4 regions of the Gordonia sp. SCSIO 19800 genome follow, and region 1 is predicted to be linked to each of the others. Evidence: predicted binding sites of a transcription regulator. Region 1 holds the regulator's gene; each other region holds the start of a gene.
The links. The regulator LexA, encoded in region 1, represses DNA repair genes until DNA is damaged. The targets are predictions, from matches to a motif close to CGAACANNTGTTCG.
Positions count from the first base shown of each region.

Region 1 (4,968 bases):
GTCACCCGCGCAGCGGTTCGCCGAACTCGCGCTCGGCCGGCTCACCCCGCGCAAAGAGCCGCTGGCCACCGGGCTGGCGCGCGAGCTCTCCGCGATCACCGGGATGCGGGTGACCGCAGCCGATTTCGACACCGACCGGGTACCGCCGCACCTGCGCATGCATTTCGCGGTGGCCGACGACTCCGGGCGGATCGTCTCCCGCGCCGACTCGTTGCCCGAACTTCAGCAGACCGGAACGCCCGCGGCGCCGAAGACGGTGTCGCGCACCCTGTATCGGACCTGGACCGCAGACGGGATCGGCTCGCTCGCCGAGCAGACCACGGTCGATGTCGCGGGGCAGCGGCTGACCCGGTACCCGACGATCGACGTGGTCTCCGATGCGAAGGGCCACGCGCGGGGCGTCGTCGTCGTCGATGCGGCGAGCCCCGAGACACGAGACCGCCTCCTGCGACGAGGGATCGTCGCCCTCCTCGACCTCGCGATACCTCCGCTGCACAAGCGGATCGCCGGCTCGCTGAGTCCGGTCGAACGACTCGCCCTGAGCCAGAGCCCGTACTCGACCACCGAGGCACTGCTCGCCGACTGCACCCGACGGGCCATTCGGGACACGGTCGCCGACATCGACGACGCAGAGCTCGCCGCGGTTCGCTCACCACAATCCTTCTCGGCGCTGCTCGAACGGATCCGGCCACGGGTCGCCGCGGCCGCACCGGACTACTTCTCGCTGGCCGTCGCAGCCCTCGAACGGATGTCCCCGCTGCGGGCGGCGATCGACCGGCACGCCGGTTCGCTGGCTGCCGACGACGTCGCCGAACAGGTCGCCCACCTCGTGTTCGACGGATTCGTGGCGGCTACCGCGCGACGCCACCTGGAGAATCTGCCGCGCTATCTCGACGGCGCGCAAGCACGTCTGGAGGCACTACCCGCGTCCGCAGCACGCGACCAGGCCGGGGTGGCCGCCGTCGATCGCGTCGTCGAACGGTGGGCCCAACGCCTCGAACAGGTACCCGAGCACCGGCGGGCGGTGGTCGACGACGAAGCGCAGTGGCTCGTCGAGGAGTTGCGCGTGGGGCTGTTCGCCCAGCGTCTCGGCACCGCGTTCCCGGTGTCGGAGAAACGGGTCCTACGAGCTCTGGACCGACTCGGCTGACACGGGTTCGGCGAGCGCGCTCCCGGATCCCGATGCCGCCTTCAGGTCGTCGATCTCGCGCTGGAAGTCCTCCACCGAGTCGAACGACCGGTACACCGAGGCGAAGCGCAGATACGCCACCTCGTCGAGATCGCGGAGCGGGCCCAGGATGGCGAGTCCGACCTCGTTGCTGGGGATCTCGGCCGATCCACTGGCGCGCACCGTGTCCTCGACCTGCTGGGCGAGCTGCGCGAGCGCGTCCTCGGCGACGTGGCGGCCCTGACAGGCTCGCCGCACGCCACGCATGACCTTCTCCCGGCTGAACGGCTCGGTCACGCCGTTGCGTTTGACCACCGCGAGCACGGCGCTCTCCACGGTCGAGAACCGGCGACCGCACTCCACACAGGAGCGACGGCGGCGGATGGCCTGCCCTTCATCTGCGACACGCGAGTCGATGACCTTGGTGTCGTCGTTCTTGCAGAAGGGGCAGCGCATCGTGTCCTCACGCAGGTCGCGGGACGCTGGAACGCACCCGAAGCGTGCGCCCCGCCGCTTGTCGGCCGGCCCCTGTGACATCGAGGATACCGCCCGGCCTCAGCGGTACCGGGGGGTGAGCAGGGGCTGGCCCACCTGCAGCGCGCTCGACCCCAGATCGTTCATCGCGACGATCTCGTCGATCACGACCTCGCGCGGCATCTCGGGTGCCACCCGGCCGGCGATCGAGCTGAGCGAGTCCCCCGAGCGCACATGGACGACCTCGGAACTCACGGCGGACGGTGTCAGCGAGTCCGAGTAATTCTGGCCGACGACACCGAACACCCACACGACGAACGCCAGCCCGACACCGGCGAGGAGCGCGACCGCGGTGCGGCGGCGGCGACGGAACACCGCCGCGTCGGGCCCGACCGGGCCACGTCCCCGGACCCCGACCGGAGAGCCACAGTGGGTACCGCCCACCCGCGGGGTCACCGGCGATGCCCCCCGCGGCCGGGTGCCGGCCGGCCGGTTGTCGACCGGTCGGCCGCCGTCGGACAGCGGGGCGCGGGTCCGGACGCGATCGGCGCGGTCGGTGCGCGGCCGGACGGCGTCGGGACGGTCGGTGCGGACGGGAGCGACGAGAGTGGCGGTGCGCATGGTGCCCTCCGGTGTTCGGGTGTCTGGGATCGTGCGGGTGTGGTGGTCGGTGTTCGAACATCGATCAGATGTTCGATGCACTGATGTTCGAATTTGTAGCACGACGTCCCGACAAAGTCTCGCGACACATCGAACAAATGTTTGAGGTGCCGGTCGCACTCCGCTAGGCTCGGACCCGGCGCAAGCCATCTACCAGCACGTTCCGAAGACGAGAGGAACCGAACATGAGTGACACCGGCGATAGGCGCGGCCGAGCGCGGGGCGCCGACGACGAGGCCCCGTTCGACGCCGCCGCCGCCGAGGCCTCACTCACCCCGCGACAGGCCGGGGTCCTGGAGGTGATCCGCCGCTCGGTGCGCGAGCGCGGTTATCCGCCGAGCATCCGGGAGATCGGCGACGAGGTCGGCCTGGCCTCGACGTCATCGGTGGCCCATCAGTTGCGGACGCTGGAACGCAAGGGGCTGCTCAAGCGCGACGCGAACCGTCCCCGTGCGGTCAACATCGCCCCGAGTGACACCCCGTCGCCGGACACCCCGACGGCCGGCCAGCTTCCCGAGCCGACCTTCGTGCCGGTTCTCGGCCGTATCGCGGCCGGCGGTCCGATCCTGGCCGAGGAGGCCGTCGAGGACGTCTTCCCACTGCCCCGTGAGCTCGTCGGCGAGGGATCGCTCTTCCTGTTGCGCGTCGTCGGCGAGTCGATGATCGACGCCGCGATCTGCGACGGCGACTGGGTCGTGGTCCGGCAGCAGAACGTCGCCGACAACGGCGACATCGTCGCGGCCATGATCGACGGCGAGGCCACCGTGAAGACCTTCAAGCGTCAGGGCCCGAACGTCTGGCTCATGCCGCACAACGAACTGTTCGATCCGATCCCGGGCAACGATGCCGTCATCCTCGGCAAGGTCGTCACCGTGATGCGGCGAGTCTGACCTCTCCACCGACCGAACCGTCGAGCACCGCCGCGGCCGCCTCGCGCGCCGCGGCGGGATCCGAGGTGGACAGGGCAGCCTCGGCGGCGGCCCGGCAGTCCGGTGCGGACACCTCGCCGAGCCGGGCCCCCACGGCCGCCGCAGCAGCCGGCGCGCTGGACAGCGAGGTGACCCCGAGACCGACGAGCACGCAGGCGAGGTTCGGATCGGCGGCGGCCTCGCCGCACACCCCGACCGGCTTTCCCTGACGTGCACCCGCTGCCGCGACACCCGCGATGAGGCTCAACACGGCCGGTTGCCACGGGTCGGTCAGTCCGGCGAGATCGGCCGACATCCGGTCGGCCGCCATCGTGTACTGGGTCAGATCGTTGGTGCCGATGGACACGAAGTCCACCTCGGCGAGGACGGCTTCGGCCAGGATCGCCGCCGCGGGCACCTCGATCATCACCCCGGCGACCAGACCACGGCCGCGGACCTCGGCGGCGAAGGTGCGCGCCTCCGCCGGCGAGGCGATCATCGGCGCCATGACCCACGGCGCGACGGCCGACCCCGACGCGGCCTGCGCGATCGCGTCGAGCTGATGCGCGCGGATCTCGGGGTGCGCCAGCGCGATCCGATCGCCCCGCACGCCGAGCGCTGGGTTCGATTCGTCGGGATGGGTCACGAACCGGAGCGGTTTGTCGGACCCGGCGTCGAGGGTGCGGATGACCACCTTCTGCCCGTCGAACGCATCGAGCACCTCCCGGTAGATCGCGGCCTGCTCGTCCACCGACGGTTCGTCGGCACGCTCGAGGAACGCGAGTTCGGTGCGGAAGAGCCCGACGCCCTCGACGGGGTACCCGGCCGCGGCGCGTGCCGACGATCCGTCGGCGACGTTGGCGAGCACCGCCACGGCCACCCCGTCGGCGGTCTGCCCCGGACCGGTCCAGCCGGCGACGAGTGCGGCATGCCGCCGATCCTCGTCGACGCGAGCCCGGGCCGCCTCCGCATCGGGCTCCACCTCGATCCGCCCGGTGCTGCCGTCGACGAGAACGGTTGTGCCGGGCTCGATCTCGTCCAGGTCGGCCACCGCCACCACGCACGGGATCCCCAGCTGGCGCGCGATGATCGCGGTGTGGCTGGTCGGTCCGCCGAGGCGGGTGACGAGGGCGATGGTGCTCGTGGGGTCGAGGCCCGCGGTGTCGGCGGGCGCGAGGTCGTCGGCGAGCAGGACCGACGGCACCTCCGGAGTGGGCACACCAGGTTCGGGTAGGCCGAGCAGTTCGGCGAGGACCCGGTCGCGCACGTCGTTGAGATCGGTGACCCGCTCGGCCATCAGTCCGCCGAGCTTGGTGAACACCGCCGCGAACTGTTCGGTGGCCGCGACGGCAGCGGCCTCGGCGGGGGCGCCCTTGCCGATGAGCGCGGTCGCGGCACCGATCCAGCCGCGGTCCTCGGCCAGGCCCGCCGTCGCGGCGAGCACCTCGGCCGTCACCCCGGTGTTCTGCGACGCGCGCGTGCGCAGCCGCGCGGCGACGGCGCCGGCCGCGGTGGCGAAGCGCGTGACCTCGTCGGCGCGCCGTTCCTCGGCGATCTCCACACCGACGCCGAGCTTCTCCGGCGAGTGGTCGGGTCGCTCGCCCGGCCACAGCGCGGGACCGTGGGCCAACCCGCCGACCACCGGGGTTCCCGTCAGGATCTGCGCCATCGTCTTGCCTCTCACTCGACTACCGATGTGACCACCGTTACAAAAAGTGCTTGACTTGTCAACACAAACAGGCGTAAACACAATTACTA
Region 1 covers NZ_JAGRQM010000005.1:287,337-292,304, reverse strand. The annotation lists gene hrpA (ATP-dependent RNA helicase HrpA) at 1-1,150, shown strand, start outside; gene nrdR (transcriptional regulator NrdR) at 1,124-1,624, opposite strand; gene KB201_RS08765 (LysM peptidoglycan-binding domain-containing protein) at 1,724-2,263, opposite strand; gene lexA (transcriptional repressor LexA) at 2,488-3,192, shown strand; gene KB201_RS08755 (phosphoenolpyruvate--protein phosphotransferase) at 3,170-4,879, opposite strand.

Region 2 (4,968 bases), on a different contig from region 1:
GTCACCACCATCCAGAACGGTCGCGCGGTGGCGCTCAGGTCGTCGGCCACCGTTCCCACCCGTCCGGAGAACGCGATCGCACCGCTCACCGCCACGCCCAGCGCCGTCCCGACCTGGCGCCCGGTGGAGGCCATCGCGGAGGCGAGCCCCGCCTGGGTCCGCGGCATGCCCGACACCGCGGCATTCGTGATGGGCGCGTTGACCAGTCCGAAGCCGATGCCGAACACGAGGTAGGCCGCGCCGAGGTAGGTGAACGGGGTATCGGGTCCGACGCCGAGGAGCAGCACCCCGCCCGCCGCCATCCCGATCCCGCCCGCGAACAGTGGCGGCCGGGACCCCCGCGCGGCCACGAGGCGTCCTGAGACCGGAGCGCAGCACGCGGCGGCCAGAGCCATCGGGATCAGCATCAGACCCGCGCCGAACGGACTCAGCCCGCGGACTTCTTGCAGGTACAGGGTGTTGAGGAAAAGGAACCCGCCGGTCGCCGCGAACGCGATGACCGCGCACACGACCGCGACGGTGAAGGGCACACTGCCGAAGAACCGCGGGTCCAGGAGCGGCTCGTCGCGGCGCAATTCGTAGCAGATCAGGATCGCAGACGAGCACGCAGCGACCGCGAAACAGCCGACGATGACGCCGGACCTCCAGCCCAGCACATGCCCTTCGATGATCCCGAACGTCACGGTTCCCAACAGCACGAGGATCAGCAGCTGACCCACCACATCGGCCCGTCGAGGCTGTGGCGCCCTCGACTCGGGGACGTACCGCCGGCTGAGAACGAGGGCGAGCACGCACACCGGGACATTGAGCACGAAGATCGCCTGCCAGCCCAGGCCGGAGACCAGCGCACCACCGACGACCGGGCCGAAGGCCAGACTCGCCCCGAATGCACTTCCCCACAACCCGATCGCCCGCGCACGCGCCTTCGGCTCGGTGAACACAGTGGTCACGATCGACAGGGCCACCGGGTTCAGCATCGAGCCACCGACCGCCTGGACGGCCCGGGCCGTGATGAGCACCTCCGGTGTCGGCGACACCGCGCAGAGCACCGACCCGGTTCCGAAAATCGCGAGGCCGACCCCGAAGATGCGTCTGCGACCGAGCCGATCGCCGGTGGTGCCACCGAGGATGAGCAGGCTCGCGACGACCAACGTGTACGAGTCGACCACCCACTGGAGCTGAGACGGCGTGGCGTCGAGATCGGCACCGATCGACGGCAGCGCCACGTTGACCGCGGAGATGTCGAGGCCGACGAGGAACATGCTCAGACAGCAGACGACCAGGATGACGCGTCGAGGCCCGGTCGTGGACATGGAGCCAATGTAGAACCCCGACCCCGGGGCGGCGCGACTCGCTGAGGATCATGCTCACGGGGAACGAGACCCGCGAGGCGCCGGGATCGTCGTAGTCTGGGCCCACGCGCACCGCCGAGGAGAAAGCCGAGGTCCCATGTCGAAGATCCTGGTGTTCGGACACCGCAACCCCGACACCGATGCCATCGGGGCGGCGATCGGCCTCGCCCACCTCGAAGCCGCGCTCGGCAGCGATGTCGAGGCCGTTGCCCTCGGCCGACCGAGTCTCGAAACCGCCTTCGCACTGGAGCATTTCGGACTCGACGCGCCGCGCGTCATCGAGACGGCCGCGCCGGCGGAGGTGATGCTCGTCGACCACAACGAGCGCCAGCAGAGCGTTGCCGACATCACCGACGTGACCGTTCTGAAGGTCATCGACCACCATCGGATCGCCAATTTCGAGACGGCGGCGCCGCTGTACATGCGCGTCGAGCCGGTCGGATGCACCTGCACGATTCTCACCCGGATGTACGCGGAGAACGGGGTCGAGATCCCGCGCCCGCAGGCGGGCATCATGCTGTCGGCGATCATCTCCGACACCCTGTTGTTCAACTCCCCCACCTGCACCGACGCCGATCGCGCCGCTGCCGCCGAGCTTGCCGACATCGCGGGCGTCGACGTCGACGAGTACGGCGACGCGCTTCTACGGGCCGGGACCGCGCTCGGCGACGAGCCGGTGTCGGCGATCATCGGACGGGACTCCAAGAGCTTCGACATGGGGCCGAAGACGGTGCGGGTCTCGCAGATCACCACGGTCGACTCCGCCGAGATACTCGACCGTCGCGACGAGTTCCTGACGGCGATGACCGCCGAGAAGGAGGCAGCCGGCTACGACCTCTACCTCCTGCTCATCACCGATGTGATCAAGGCCGACTCGGACCTGCTCGTGGTCGGCGAACCCGCCTCGGCCATCGAGCAGGCGCTGGGTGTCACCGTCGCCGACGGCCACGCCTTCGGCAAAGGCGTCGTCTCTCGCAAGAAGCAGATCGTCCCGCAGTTGACCGAAGTGCTGGACGTCTGAGCGGTCTCTGGCCTCCCCGCGCACATCCGCAGCCGAGAGAGGACTCGTAACAACAAAATTCGAGGACAACCCAAACCGGCGCCCCATCTACCACAACGCACCGACAAGTTGTCGCCGACGAATACCGTTGCACAACAGACACTTTCGAGTTGCGAGATGCCGACTGTGGTGTACACTCGAACGTACATTCGCGGCTACGGTTCTTGGGGGGTGGCCATGTCTGACGAATCAGCGACGCCGCAGCCGCGTGCCGTCGAGTTGATCGCCGACCTCCACCGCATCGTGGACGAGTTGCAGACGGTCGACCTGGGGCCGTGCACCGATGCCGAGTTGGCCGAAGTGGCAGCCGATACCGAGAAAGCGATCGCACGGTTGACTGTTGCTGGTGACCGGCAGATCGATCAGGTCGAGGCCCGCGACCTGCCCCGCAAAGCCGGGTGCCGAACACTCATGCAGTACATGACACACCGGCTACGAGTCTCCAACCCGATGCGACGCCGTAAGCAGATGGACGCCACCGCCACCCGCACCAGCCTCGGCGGCGAGGTCCTACCACCCGAACACCCCACCCTGGCCGAAGCGTTCGCCGCAGGAGCGGCCGGTTCCGCGCACGTGCAGGCCGCCCTCGATGTCCTCGACCAGATCCCCAACGCCGTCGCACACGATGTGAAAGTCGCGGCTGAACGGCAGATGGCGGAGATCGCCGTCGACCACACACCCGCCGACATCACCCAACTCGGTGCCCGGTTGCTGGCTCATCTCGACCCCGACGGCACATTGGCTGATGACACCGACCAGAAACGACGCCGCAACTTGTGGATCGGCCGCCAACGCGCCGATGGCACCGCCAAGATCTCCGGCACCCTCACACCCGAACTCGCCGCCCGGTTGACGATGATGTTCGCCGTATGGGGCAAACCCGGACTCAACAACCCCGACGACCCCCACTCACCGTCCGGACCCGTCGGCACCGCCGACCCCGACGCCCTGACAGCCGCGGCCGACCGTGACAGCCGCACTCCCGCGCAGATCAACCACGACGCCCTCGACGCCGCACTCGCCGCCGGTTTCGCCGACGGGACTCTCGGCACCTCGCACCGCGGCCTGCCCGTGCAACTGATCATCAAAGCCGACCTCAACGACCTCATCCGCGAAGCCGGACTCGCAACCACCGCCACCGGCACCCTGCTTCCCATCCGGGACCTGATCGCGATGGCCGGTGAGGTCCAGCCGTGGTTGGCCATCTTCAAAAACGCCACCGCCGTCCCCCTGCACTTCGGGCGCGGGAAACGACTCGCCACCCGCGAACAACGCCTCGTCTCGTTCGCCCGCCCTGACGGCGAAGTGTGCTCGGCGCCCGGGTGTGATCAGCCCGCCACCCACGTCGAGCTTCATCACGCCCAGAAGGACTGGGCCAAGGGTGGTCTCACCGACATCGACGATCTCGCCCCAGCCTGTCCCCGTCATAACCGCATGGTCGGCGACAATCCCGGCCAGTACACCACCCACATCGAACGCTCTGGACCCGATGAAGGCCGCTGCCTCTGGCGACTCAACGCCGAACCCGGCGCACCACCCAACCCCGAACGCCTCAACCGCCGACCCGACATCCCGCGGCGATTCACACAACACCTGAACACCGTGCGCGAGCAGATCCACGGGCCACCAACGCGGTCCGGCGATCACGCGCGCCCGAACAACCGGCACCACGACGACGCGCGTCGATCATGGTCGAGAACCAGCCACGTCATCGACGTGAGACCACCCCGACCCGGCCAACGACAGCTCCGACCCTCCCTCGTCGAAGCATTCCTAGCCGAGTACCTCGCACGCAACTGACTGCGCTACAGCGCAAGAGGACCCGTCGTAGCTCGTCGACCTCGACGCGCTCCTTCGTCCCTTGCTCGGCCCGGCGGCTATCGCTCCTCATACCTCAGTGTCTGCGGCCTGACGGCCGTCGTGGACTGCGAAAGAACCCGTTGCGCTCGGCGCGAGCCCAATCACTGCTCCCTGAGGAGGCCGGAGCATGCGGAGGCCTTCACGAAGGGTCCTGGTGAGTCGGGTTGCGAAGACCCTTCGTGACGCACCCTCCGCAAGCTCCGGGCGCTCCTCAGGGAGCGGGGTTGGTCGCCCTCCGCAAGCTCCGGGCGCTCCTCAGGGAGCGGGGTTGGTCGCCCTCCGCAAGCTCCGGGCGCTCCTCAGGGAGCGGGGTTGGTCGCCCTCCGCAAGCTCCGGGCGCTCCTCAGGGAGCGGGGTTGGTCGCCCTCCGCAAGCTCCGGGCGCTCCTCAGGGAGCGGGGTTGGTCGCCCTCCGCAAGCTCCGGGCGCTCCTCAGGGAGCGGGGGCGGGGCGTTCTTTCGGATCAGGGAGCAGGGGCTGGTGAGTAGCTTGGCGCGTCGAGACGTTCCGCATTCGTCGGACCGTCTAACTGCCCACGCCCTCCCCGTGCCGGCCCGCGCCGCCGGCGAATCTGCTTGCGCCGGCCAGGGTGTCGGTGGCGAGCGAGACCATGCCGTGTCGGAGTTCGTTGGCGATGGCCGCGTCCGTGTCCAGGCCGTCCTGTTCGAGGACCGACATCCGGTCCTCGCGCATGCAC
Region 2 covers NZ_JAGRQM010000013.1:127,518-132,485, forward strand. The annotation lists gene KB201_RS15780 (MFS transporter) at 1-1,313, opposite strand, end outside; gene KB201_RS15785 (manganese-dependent inorganic pyrophosphatase) at 1,450-2,373, shown strand; gene KB201_RS15790 (HNH endonuclease signature motif containing protein) at 2,590-4,212, shown strand; gene KB201_RS15795 (crotonase/enoyl-CoA hydratase family protein) at 4,797-4,968, opposite strand, start outside.
Region 2: the regulator LexA is predicted to act here: its motif matches at 2,551-2,564, upstream of KB201_RS15790 (HNH endonuclease signature motif containing protein).

Region 3 (4,968 bases), on a different contig from region 1:
CGCCGGGGGCCCTTCGCTGGTCGGGTTCCGCCGCGCGGTGGCCGGGTCGGTACGGTCGACATGTGTCCTCCTCTGAGGTGGGTTGTCGGATGGACGATGTGAGTGTGGTGCTCTCATCCGTACCGACGTCCTACCCCACGAGAAGGTGACATCCGGTGGTACCGACCTCAGAGTTCGAAGATCTACGACCGCAGCTGACCGCCATGGCGTTCCGGATGCTCGGCTCGATCCACGACGCCGAGGACGCCGTGCAGAGCACGTGGCTCAACTCGCTGCGTGTCGACGGCACCGAGATCCGCAACCCTGCCGCATGGTTGACGACAACACTCACCCGGGTGTGTCTCGATCAGTTGCGCGCCCGCGGCAGACGACAGGAAGATCCGCTGTTCGCCGACGCTCTCCCCGCGGAGGCTGTCGCGGCCGACGAGCTCTACCTGCAGCGCGAGAACGTGTCACGTGCGCTGATGGTGGTCCTCGATCGGTTGACGCCGTCGCAACGCGTGGCCTATGTGCTGCATGACCTCTTTGCGGTTCCGTTCGGTGAGGTCGCAACGATCCTCGACACCAGTGTGGACGGTGCGAAGAAGCATGCGAGCCGGGCACGCGGACGGATCGCGTCTTCGCGGTTGAACTCCGAGCTGGACCCTGAACTGCCGTCGGGTGATGCGTCCCTGGTCGTCGACGCCTTTCTGGCCGCGGCGCGCGGCGGCAGTCTTGATGCGATGGTCGCGCTGTTGGGCGAGGATTGCATCCGTGTCGCCGACCGGTCACTGGTACCGCCGGACACACCGACCGTGGTCCGGGGCGCCCGGGCGGTCGCGGAGGAGACCCGATTCTTCGCCGACCGTATCCGGGCAAGCACGCCGATGTGGCTGGGAGGTCGGATGGTTCATGTGATCGCACCGGGCGGTCACCCGCTCGCCGTCATCGACATCGCCGTGAAGGGTGGGCGAGTCGTGCGGATCGACATTCGTCGCATGACGTCACCCGCCGTGTCCAGGTAGTCCTGACCGGCGATGTGGCCTCTGCGGTGTTCAGAAGGGCGGCGGGTTGGCGTCGTTCCAGCGCTTCTCGGCGCGTTGGTGGCGTCGGAAGTCGTTGTCGCGCTGCGTGTCGAGTCTGTCGCGGGCGGGATGATCGGGTGACCGTCTGGGGAAGAGCTTGTTGAACAGGTCGCGTCCGCTGAAGGCGTTGCCGACGAACATGTGCCCGGTGGGGGTGGTGAACCAGGCGGTGCGGGACTCGTCTTGGTGGTCCTGCCAGCTGGTGAAGGTCTTGATGCGGTGATGGAACCGGCACAGCGGTTTGAGGTTGCGCGCATCGGTCGGGCCACCGCGACGCGGGTCGGTGTGATCGAAGGGTTCGGTGTGGTCGAGATCGATCTGCCAGACCGGGGCGTTGCAGCCGGGGAAGGTGCAGCACAGTTCGCCGGCGCGCACCAGCGCCTGGAGCTTCTTCGAGGGGGTGTATCGCGTTGTCGAACTGTCCGCGTCGGGAGCCGGTGAACCGTCGGGTGCGTCGGGTGCGGGATGGATGTAGGTGCGGCGGGCTTCGGCGAGGAGTGTTCGGGCGGTGTCGGCGTCGATGATGCCGTGGCGGTCGAGGAAAGCGGGGTCGTTGTCGAGACCGAACAGGGTCGACAGGTTCACCACGATGTGAAAGGTCGCGCGCGGCGCCAGCGATGACGACGGCGACGCGTCCGGACCCGGAGGGTCGGCGACAACCGTGTCGCTGTCCGGGGTGTTGGTGTCATCGTTCCCGGAGTGGCGCGCGGGTGCCTCAGTCGTGTGGTCGGCGGTGTCCACTGTCGCTGCGTCGACGTCCCCGGTGGTGTCGGCTTCAATGTCCATTGCGGCAGGTCGGCAGTCGTCGCATTCGCACGCGATAGAAGCTTCGCCCCGCGCGAGCGCTTTCAGAGCATCGACCCGGCGGTTGGCCAACTTTCGAGGGTCGCCGGCGTGGACCGCGGTGGCCATCGCCGTCAGGCGGGCGTCGAACTCGGCGGCATCAGCATGGGGCAGCGTGCCGGAGATCCGGGACTGCCCGGGTGTGAAGCGGTCGGGGGTGACGGTCACCTTGCGGTCGGATTTCACTCGCTCCTTGCGTCGGCGGATCGCGTCGGGTGCCCACTTGGCGACGATGGAATCGACCATGGCGGTGAACCGGGCCGTGGACATCGGTGCGCGGGCGAAGATCGCTTCGGCGAGATGGGCGTCGACGGTCTGCATCTCCTCGTCGTTGGTGATGAGGTCGGTGCGTTTGAGGGCGATGAGGAAGCGGCGCTTGTCGATTCGACCGCACGCGAGTGCGTGTCCGGTGAAGGAGAGTCGGTAGCGCAGTGCGTCGCCGGCTTCGATGAGGTTTTTCGCCTCAGCCGGTGTCACGGTGAGGGTGGCACCGACTTCGGCGATGGCCTGCTCGAGACCGTTGGGCCCGAACTGCTCGTAGGGGTTCTCGCCGGCAGCCACTCGCGCGGACAGGTGCTCGAAGGCTTCGATGGAGTCGAGTTCGCCGCTGTGCGTCTCGGCGCGCCGCTGGGCGTAGTCCATCTCGCGTTCATCGTGAATGAGGCTGGCAACGACCATCATTCGATGCGCGGACGCCGCCGCCAGGCCGGCGCAGTGATTCAAGACCTCGATGAGTTCAGAAGCGGAGAGTTCATGGTCGGGACGAAAGCGTGGCTCGACCGACTCCTGTGATGGGTCCACCGATGTGGTGGATCCGGCCCCCGCCCCCGATGACATGCCACCACTATACTCGAACATGCGTTCGAGTCAAGTGTTGATTATCAACTTCCTCAGACTCTTGTCGAATGAAATCACGACGCACCGACAGGTCGGAGGGTGCTCACTGCCTACCGCAGTTGGTGTGCAGACTCCTCAGAGCTGCTCACGGTGCCATCATGGTGTGGCTACAACCGACAACTTGTAGTCCAGGGTCAGGCGGGAGGTAGAACGCAGCGTGACCACCATCGGCGATCCTCGCTTTGATGCAGGCATTCTCACCATGAGCGATGCGGCTCGCTATCTAGCCATCAGTCAGCAGACGTTTCACCGGTGGGCGAAAGGCTACGACCGTGGGGAACCGCTTCTACATGTGGTGGACGCGCCACAGCGACAAGCAAACGTGTCCTTCATCGCCCTGACCGAGGCATACGTACTCGACGCCCTTCGCAGCGCAGGCGTTCACGTTCGCAAGATCCGTCCCGCGCTCGAGCAGCTGCAACGGGACTTCGGTCGTGACTACGTGCTGACAGCGCCGAATCTGGCCACAGGCGGTGTTGATGTCCTGTGGGACTTCGCCAAGACCCGAGCCGGTGCCGGGCTCATCGAAGCGCGATCCGGGCAGAATGTCATCCGCGAGATCGTCCAGGACTACATCTCATATGTCAGTTGGGACGGTGAGCATCCGAACCGCCTACAACTACGCGAATGGGAGCCGGAGAAGGTCATCGTCGACCCAGATGTTGCGTTCGGGCAGCCTCGGTTCGGAGCATCAGGACCTCGCCTTGCGGACGTCGCTGCAATGCTGAAAGCCGGAGAGGACGGCGAGGTCGTTGCCGAGGAGTTCGACATCTCGAGATCCCAGGTTCGAACCGCCGCCCGCGTCCTCCTGGGCCGCACCGCCTGAGTTCTATCTGGACGAGAATATCGCCGGCAGGACCTTGCGGCGATCGATCGAAGAGCTCGGCTATATCGTCCATACTCCGGCTGCGGTGTACGGAACTCGCGCGGCAGCCGAGGGGACGCCAGATGAACGCTGGCTCCGTGATGTCGGCCGGAACGGGTGGGCGGCAATAGGTCGGGACACCACAATTCTCGTCACGCCCTCGGAATTGCAGGCCTACAAGCGCGCTCGCATCCACCTGTTCCTGTTTCACGGTCAGGCAACCAGGCAGCAGCTGGTTGATACCCTCCACGCGAACCTGCGCGACATCTGAACGCACTGCATGAGCGGCACCCCGTCCGTGTGGCGCGTCTTCGGTGACCCACGCCCGCGTCTCGAGCAGTTGATGTAGCCGTCGTCGTTGGCCTCCAGGCGTGACGTCAGCGATGTCCATGGGGCGGGCCGATGCGGACAAGGCGTGGGTCCTGCGTGATCTCGCGTACCTCAAACGACGGGTCGATGTCCTCGGTGAAACGTTCGACGACCAGAGAACCGTTGCTGTCGAACCCGATTCGGTGATGAGTCAATCTTGTGGTGAACTTCCAGACGGCCATCTCTTCGATGTCGGTGGTGACAGAGTCTTCGCACTGGACGCATTCCAGTGCCTCGTCGCTGTCCGGGTCGTCGGTGTGTTCGTCGCACGGCTTCCACTCGGAGGTGACGAGATACCCGGGGGTCCACAGTGTGGCGTCGGTCGGAGGCCATTCGACCGAGTACCACTCGCCAGGGGCGACGCCGTACGCGCTGGCGGCTTCGTCGAGGGCGATCTTGCGGTCGGCTTCGGTCCATACGACCCGGGGCGGAATCGCCACGTCTTCGATGGGATCGATTCCGGCGTAGTCGGCGGGATCGCCGAGCAGTTCGGTATCGGTGGCATCCTGCTGACTTGCCGGACCACCTGAGCGGTGCGAGTCGAGCGTCGCTGCTTCGGCTGTCGCCGCGTCGATCTCGGCTGCGAGATACGCAGCGGAGTTCATCCGCTCATGAACCGATTTCGCTGGGATCCGCGAGACGAGCTCGTCGATCACTGCTTGGTCGGCGGCGTACAGCACTTCGGAAACCTGGCGCAGAGCGGTTTTTCCATCCTGCACCGGGATTTCGGACGCCTTGGAGTCCCACGTTTTGGTGGCGATCTGATCGCGCCGGTCAAGCATGTCTGACACGAGCGAACTGATGTCGTCTGCGGACGTCGTGTCAGGGAGGAGCGACAGCTCCCTCAGATCGGAGATGACACGCGTGAATCGATCGCGTGCATCAGAAGACCAATCGATCCAGCGCTCAGTCATCGTCGTCTCCCGGGGC
Region 3 covers NZ_JAGRQM010000001.1:133,438-138,405, reverse strand. The annotation lists gene KB201_RS00620 (sigma-70 family RNA polymerase sigma factor) at 156-1,004, shown strand; gene KB201_RS00615 (HNH endonuclease signature motif containing protein) at 1,035-2,744, opposite strand; gene KB201_RS00610 (DUF433 domain-containing protein) at 2,962-3,630, shown strand; gene KB201_RS25225 (hypothetical protein) at 3,557-3,940, shown strand; gene KB201_RS00600 (hypothetical protein) at 4,047-4,952, opposite strand; gene KB201_RS00595 (type I restriction endonuclease subunit R) at 4,945-4,968, opposite strand, start outside.
Region 3: the regulator LexA is predicted to act here: its motif matches at 2,759-2,772, upstream of KB201_RS00615 (HNH endonuclease signature motif containing protein).

Region 4 (4,968 bases), 190 kb from region 1:
ATTGGTGAACGCACCAAGGGTCGTGAGTGGTACGAGTCGTCGTTCTTGCCGCGCCTGGGGCCGTGGGCGCTCTACGGATTGTTGTTCACGATCGTCATCCTGTTCGCGTTGCAGGGTGAGCAGATCACCTCGCAGCCCTGGGATGTCGTGCGGATCGCTCTGCCGCTGCTGATCTACTTTGCGGTGATGTGGGGCGGTGGGTTCGCGCTCGGCGCCGCGATGGGTTTGGGGTATGCGCGCACCACCACGCTGGCATTCACTGCCGCGGGCAACAACTTCGAACTCGCCATCGCGGTTGCGATCGCCACCTACGGTGCGACCTCCGGGCAGGCCCTGGCCGGGGTCATCGGACCGCTCATCGAGGTTCCCGTCCTCGTGGCCTTGGTCTATGTGTCCCTCGCGTTGCGGAAGCGCCTCACCGGCCCGACCGCCGCTGCCAGTTCCAGCCCAGACGGGGTGAAGGAGACCGCTCGCGATGTCTGAGTACATGTTGGACGAACGTCTGAGGCGCGGTGAACACCGCGCCCAACCTGAACTGTTGATGCCCCATACCGTGCTTGCCCGCACGGCCGCTGACCTGGCCGCAAAGTACGAGGGGGTGGTGTCTCGGCAGACGGTCGAACGCTGTGTCTTCGAGTCGTACACCGCGTTACGGCGCACCTCGCGGGTGCATGCGCACCTGACGACTCTCGCCGGCCGGTTCGCTGCCGATCGGTTACGCGCCCTGGCCCAGGCCGAGGGTTCAGTGCCCAAGGATGTGCCCGAGGTGTTGTTCATCTGCGTGCAGAACGCCGGGCGCTCGCAGATGGCTGCCGGACTGCTAACCCATCACGCCGCCGGGCGAGTGCATGTGCGCTCGGCCGGATCGGTGCCGGCTCATTCGATCAACCCGACCGTCGTGGAGGCGATGTCTGAGATCGGTGTCGATCTGGGGACCGAGTACCCCAAGCCGCTCACCGACGATGTGGTCGCCGCCGCTGACGTGGTGGTATCGATGGGTTGCGGCGACGCGTGCCCGATCTATCTCGGCAAGCGTTACCTGGACTGGACGGTCTCTGATCCGCAGGGCCGCCCCCTCAACGAGGTTCGCGCGATCCGCGACGATCTCGATACCCGAGTTCGCGAGCTCTTGGTCGAGCTCGCGACCGAACGTGTGTGACTTTCCCGAGCTTCCACCATCCCCGAAAGGGCTTGTCTGTCATGTCTTCCTCTCGACCCAGCGTGCTGTTCGTGTGCGTCCACAACGCGGGCCGCTCGCAGATGGCCGCCGGTTTCCTCACCGCACTCGGCCACGACAGCGTCGAGGTCCGCTCCGCCGGATCCACACCCGCCGACTCGATCAACCCTGCTGCCATCGAGGCGATGGCTGAAGTTGGTATCGACATCTCTGACCAGTCACCCAAGATCCTCACCCCCGACGCCGTCGAATCCTCCGACGTCGTGATCACCATGGGCTGTGGCGATGCGTGCCCGGTATTCCCCGGCATCAGCTACCGCGACTGGGCCCTCGACGACCCAGCAGGTCAAGGCATTGACGCGGTCCGCCCGATCCGCGACCAGATCCGCAGGCTCGTCGAGGATCTGCTCGACGAACTCGCACCCGCCGACCAGCAGGCCGGCCGATGAACACGCCACCGCAGGTGCTGTTCGTGTGCGTGTCCAACCGCGGAAAATCGGTGATGGCCGAATATCTCACGCCCACGGTCACCCACGAGATCGCAGCATCATCGGCTGGAACCAGTGCGAAGATCGGCGGGCAGGTCAACGAACTGTCTGCCCAGGTGCTCGCCGAAGTCGGCGCCGATGTCGCCGGCCACCAGCCGCGGCAACTGACCGACGAACTGATGCAGGCTGCGGATCTCGTCGTGGTGGTCGGCACCGCCGAGGTCACGCCCCCGCCTGGTGTGGTCCTCGAAGTGTGGGACACCGATGAGCCCTCGCAGCGGGGCATCGACGGCGTCGAGCGGATGCGGCTGATCCGCGACGACATCACTCACCGCATTCGCGCTCTCGCCGACCGACTCACGCGGTAGGCGAGAACGCGACCCGCGGCTCGTCAGCAGCAGGCTGTGCGTGCCTCGGCCGGGTTGGCGGCGCTGCCGCCGCAGCACACCGAACCCGGTTCGGTGTCCTCAGTGGTGGTCTGTTCCAACAGTTTCGGGCTGGTCCCGAACGTGTCGGAATCAGCGAGCACGGTGTAGACCTCCCACTTCTCCTGCGCCGGGCCGGTCACCCACACCTTGTCCTGCGTCGCGAAACAACAGGTCGAGTTGATCTCCTCCTGGGTGAACAGGCCCTCCCCGGACAGCCGGGCGATCTCGGCGTGCACCTTCTCGCTGGATTCGACCTCGACACCGAGGTGGTTGATGGTGCCGCCCTGGCCCGGATTCTCCAGCAGCACCAGCTTCAACGGCGGCTCGACGACTGCGAAGTTGGCGTATCCCGGCTTGCGTTTGGCCGGGGTGGTGTTGAACAGCTTGGAGTAGAACTCGATTGCGGTATCGAGATCATCAACATTGAGCGCGAGCTGCATACGGGACATGGCCATCACCTTCACCTGTGAGACATATATCGAACTACGGTCACCCTGCAGGGTGCCTACCTTTTCGACATATGTCAAGTGACAGGGTATGGTCGGGGCATGCCGAAGACGTTGCCGATGGTCGACATCAGTGCCCCGATCTGCTGCGCCCCGGTATCGGCAGCCCCGCTCGATGACGACACCGCGCTCGAGATCGCGTTGCGGCTCAAGGCTCTTGCCGATCCCGTGCGCATCAAGCTCGTGTCGATCCTGCTCGCCGACACCGGTGACGGAATCTGCACCTGCGATCTCGCGACCGCGGTCGGCCTCACCGAGGCGACGACCAGCCATCACCTGGGTCAGCTCCGTAAGGCCGGCATGGTGAGCCCTGACCGCCGAGGAATGAACGTCTACTACCGCGCACAACCCGACTCGCTAGAAGCACTGCGCAACGTCCTCAGCGCCACCACCGGGTGCTGCTGAACCGGTGCAGACGTTGACGTCGCGGCATTCCACTAGCACCGCCAGAGCCCTGGACTGACGGGCGGGCTGAGGAAGTCACGACCACATAGCTTGCGTCAGGTCAGTCTCTCGCATAGGCGAGCGCGCACCCACCACCCTTGTGCACAACCGGACCGAGCCCACCAACAGTGCGGTGCCGCGACAGGCGGACATTGCACAGATGATCGGCTCCTCGACTGTCGTTCACAGCGAAGTGTCACCACCAAGACCACTCACACTGTCACCGATGTCCTGATGCGGAAGTGTCACCGATGTCCTGCGAGATAACATCCGGGACTTGGAAAAATCAAGCCTTGACTCGAACATATTTTCGAGTACGATGGTGTCATGTCATCGGGGGCGGGGGCCGGATCCACGGCGGTGGACCCATCACAGGAGTCCGTCGAACCGCGCTTTCGTCCCGACCATGAACTCTCCGCATCCGAACTCGTCGAGGTCCTCAACCACTGCGCGGGCTTGGCGGCAGCGTCCGCGCATCGAATGATGGTCGTTGCCAGCCTCATTCACGATGAACGCGAGATGGATTACGCGCAGCGCCGCGCCGAGACGCACAGCGGCGAACTCGACTCCATCGAAGCCTTCGAGCACCTATCAGCGCGAGTGGCCGCCGGCGAGAACCCCTACGAGCAGTTCGGGCCCAACGGTCTCGAACAAGCCATCGCCGAAGTCGGCGCCACCCTCACCGTGACACCGGCCGAGGCGAAAGACCTCATCGAGGCCGGCGACGCACTGCGCTACCGACTCTCCTTCACCGGGCACGCACTGGCGTGCGGTCGAATCGACAAGCGCCGCTTCCTCATCGCTCTCAAGCGCACCGATCTCATCACCGACGACGAAGAGATGCAGACCGTCGACGCCCATCTCGCCGAAGCGATCTTCGCCCGCCCACCGATGTCGACGGCCCGGTTCACCGCCATGGTCGATTCGATCGTCGCCAAGTGGGCACCCGACGCGATCCGCCGACGCAAGGAGCGAGTGAAGTCCGACCGCAAGGTGACGGTCACCCCCGATCGGTTCACGCCGGGGCAGTCCCGGATCTCCGGGACGCTGCCCGATGCTGATGCCGCCGAGTTCGACGCCCGCCTGACGGCGATGGCCACCGCGGTCCACGCCGGTGACCCTCGAAAGTTGGCCAATCGCCGGGTCGATGCCCTCAAAGCACTTTCGCGCGGCGAAGCCGCCATCACCTGCCTATGCGACGACTGTCGACCTGCCGCAACCGAACCCGACACAGCACCAGATTTCGACCCAGCGACAGTGGATACCGCCGAGCCGCCTGCACCAGCTGCTGAGATGGTGGATGCGGACACCTTCGTCGACCCGTCAGCCCCCGACACCGCTGCCGATGACCCGGCCGCGCCGACCGACTCGGCGTCGGACTCGCTGGCGCCGCGCGCGACCTTTCACATCGTGGTGAACCTGTCGACCCTGATCGGTCTCGACGACGATCCCGCGTTCCTCGACCGCCATGGCATCATCGACGCCGACACCGCGCGAGAACTCCTCGCCGAAGCGCGACGCACCTACATCCATCCCGCACCGACCCCCGCCGCGCCACTGGCATCGGCTCCCGAGGCAGACAGTTCGACAACGCGGTACACCCCGTCGAAGAAGCTGCAGGCGCTGGTGCGTGCCGGCGAACTGTGCTGCACCTTCCCCGGCTGCAACGCCCCGGTCTGGCAGATCGACCTCGACCACACCGAACCCTTCGATCACACCGACCCGCGGCGCGGTGGCCCGACCGATGCGCGCAACCTCAAACCGCTGTGCCGCTTCCATCACCGCATCAAGACCTTCACCAGCTGGCAGGACCACCAAGACGAGTCCCGCACCGCCTGGTTCACCACACCCACCGGTCACATGTTCGTCGGCAACGCCTTCAGCGGACGCGACCTGTTCAACAAGCTCTTCCCCAGACGATCACC
Region 4 covers NZ_JAGRQM010000005.1:95,856-100,823, forward strand. The annotation lists gene arsB (ACR3 family arsenite efflux transporter) at 1-483, shown strand, start outside; gene KB201_RS07830 (three-helix bundle dimerization domain-containing protein) at 476-1,159, shown strand; gene KB201_RS07835 (arsenate reductase ArsC) at 1,201-1,626, shown strand; gene KB201_RS07840 (low molecular weight phosphatase family protein) at 1,623-2,033, shown strand; gene KB201_RS07845 (ArsI/CadI family heavy metal resistance metalloenzyme) at 2,057-2,542, opposite strand; gene KB201_RS07850 (Rv2640c family ArsR-like transcriptional regulator) at 2,642-3,004, shown strand; gene KB201_RS07855 (HNH endonuclease signature motif containing protein) at 3,371-4,968, shown strand, end outside.
Region 4: the regulator LexA is predicted to act here: its motif matches at 3,343-3,356, upstream of KB201_RS07855 (HNH endonuclease signature motif containing protein).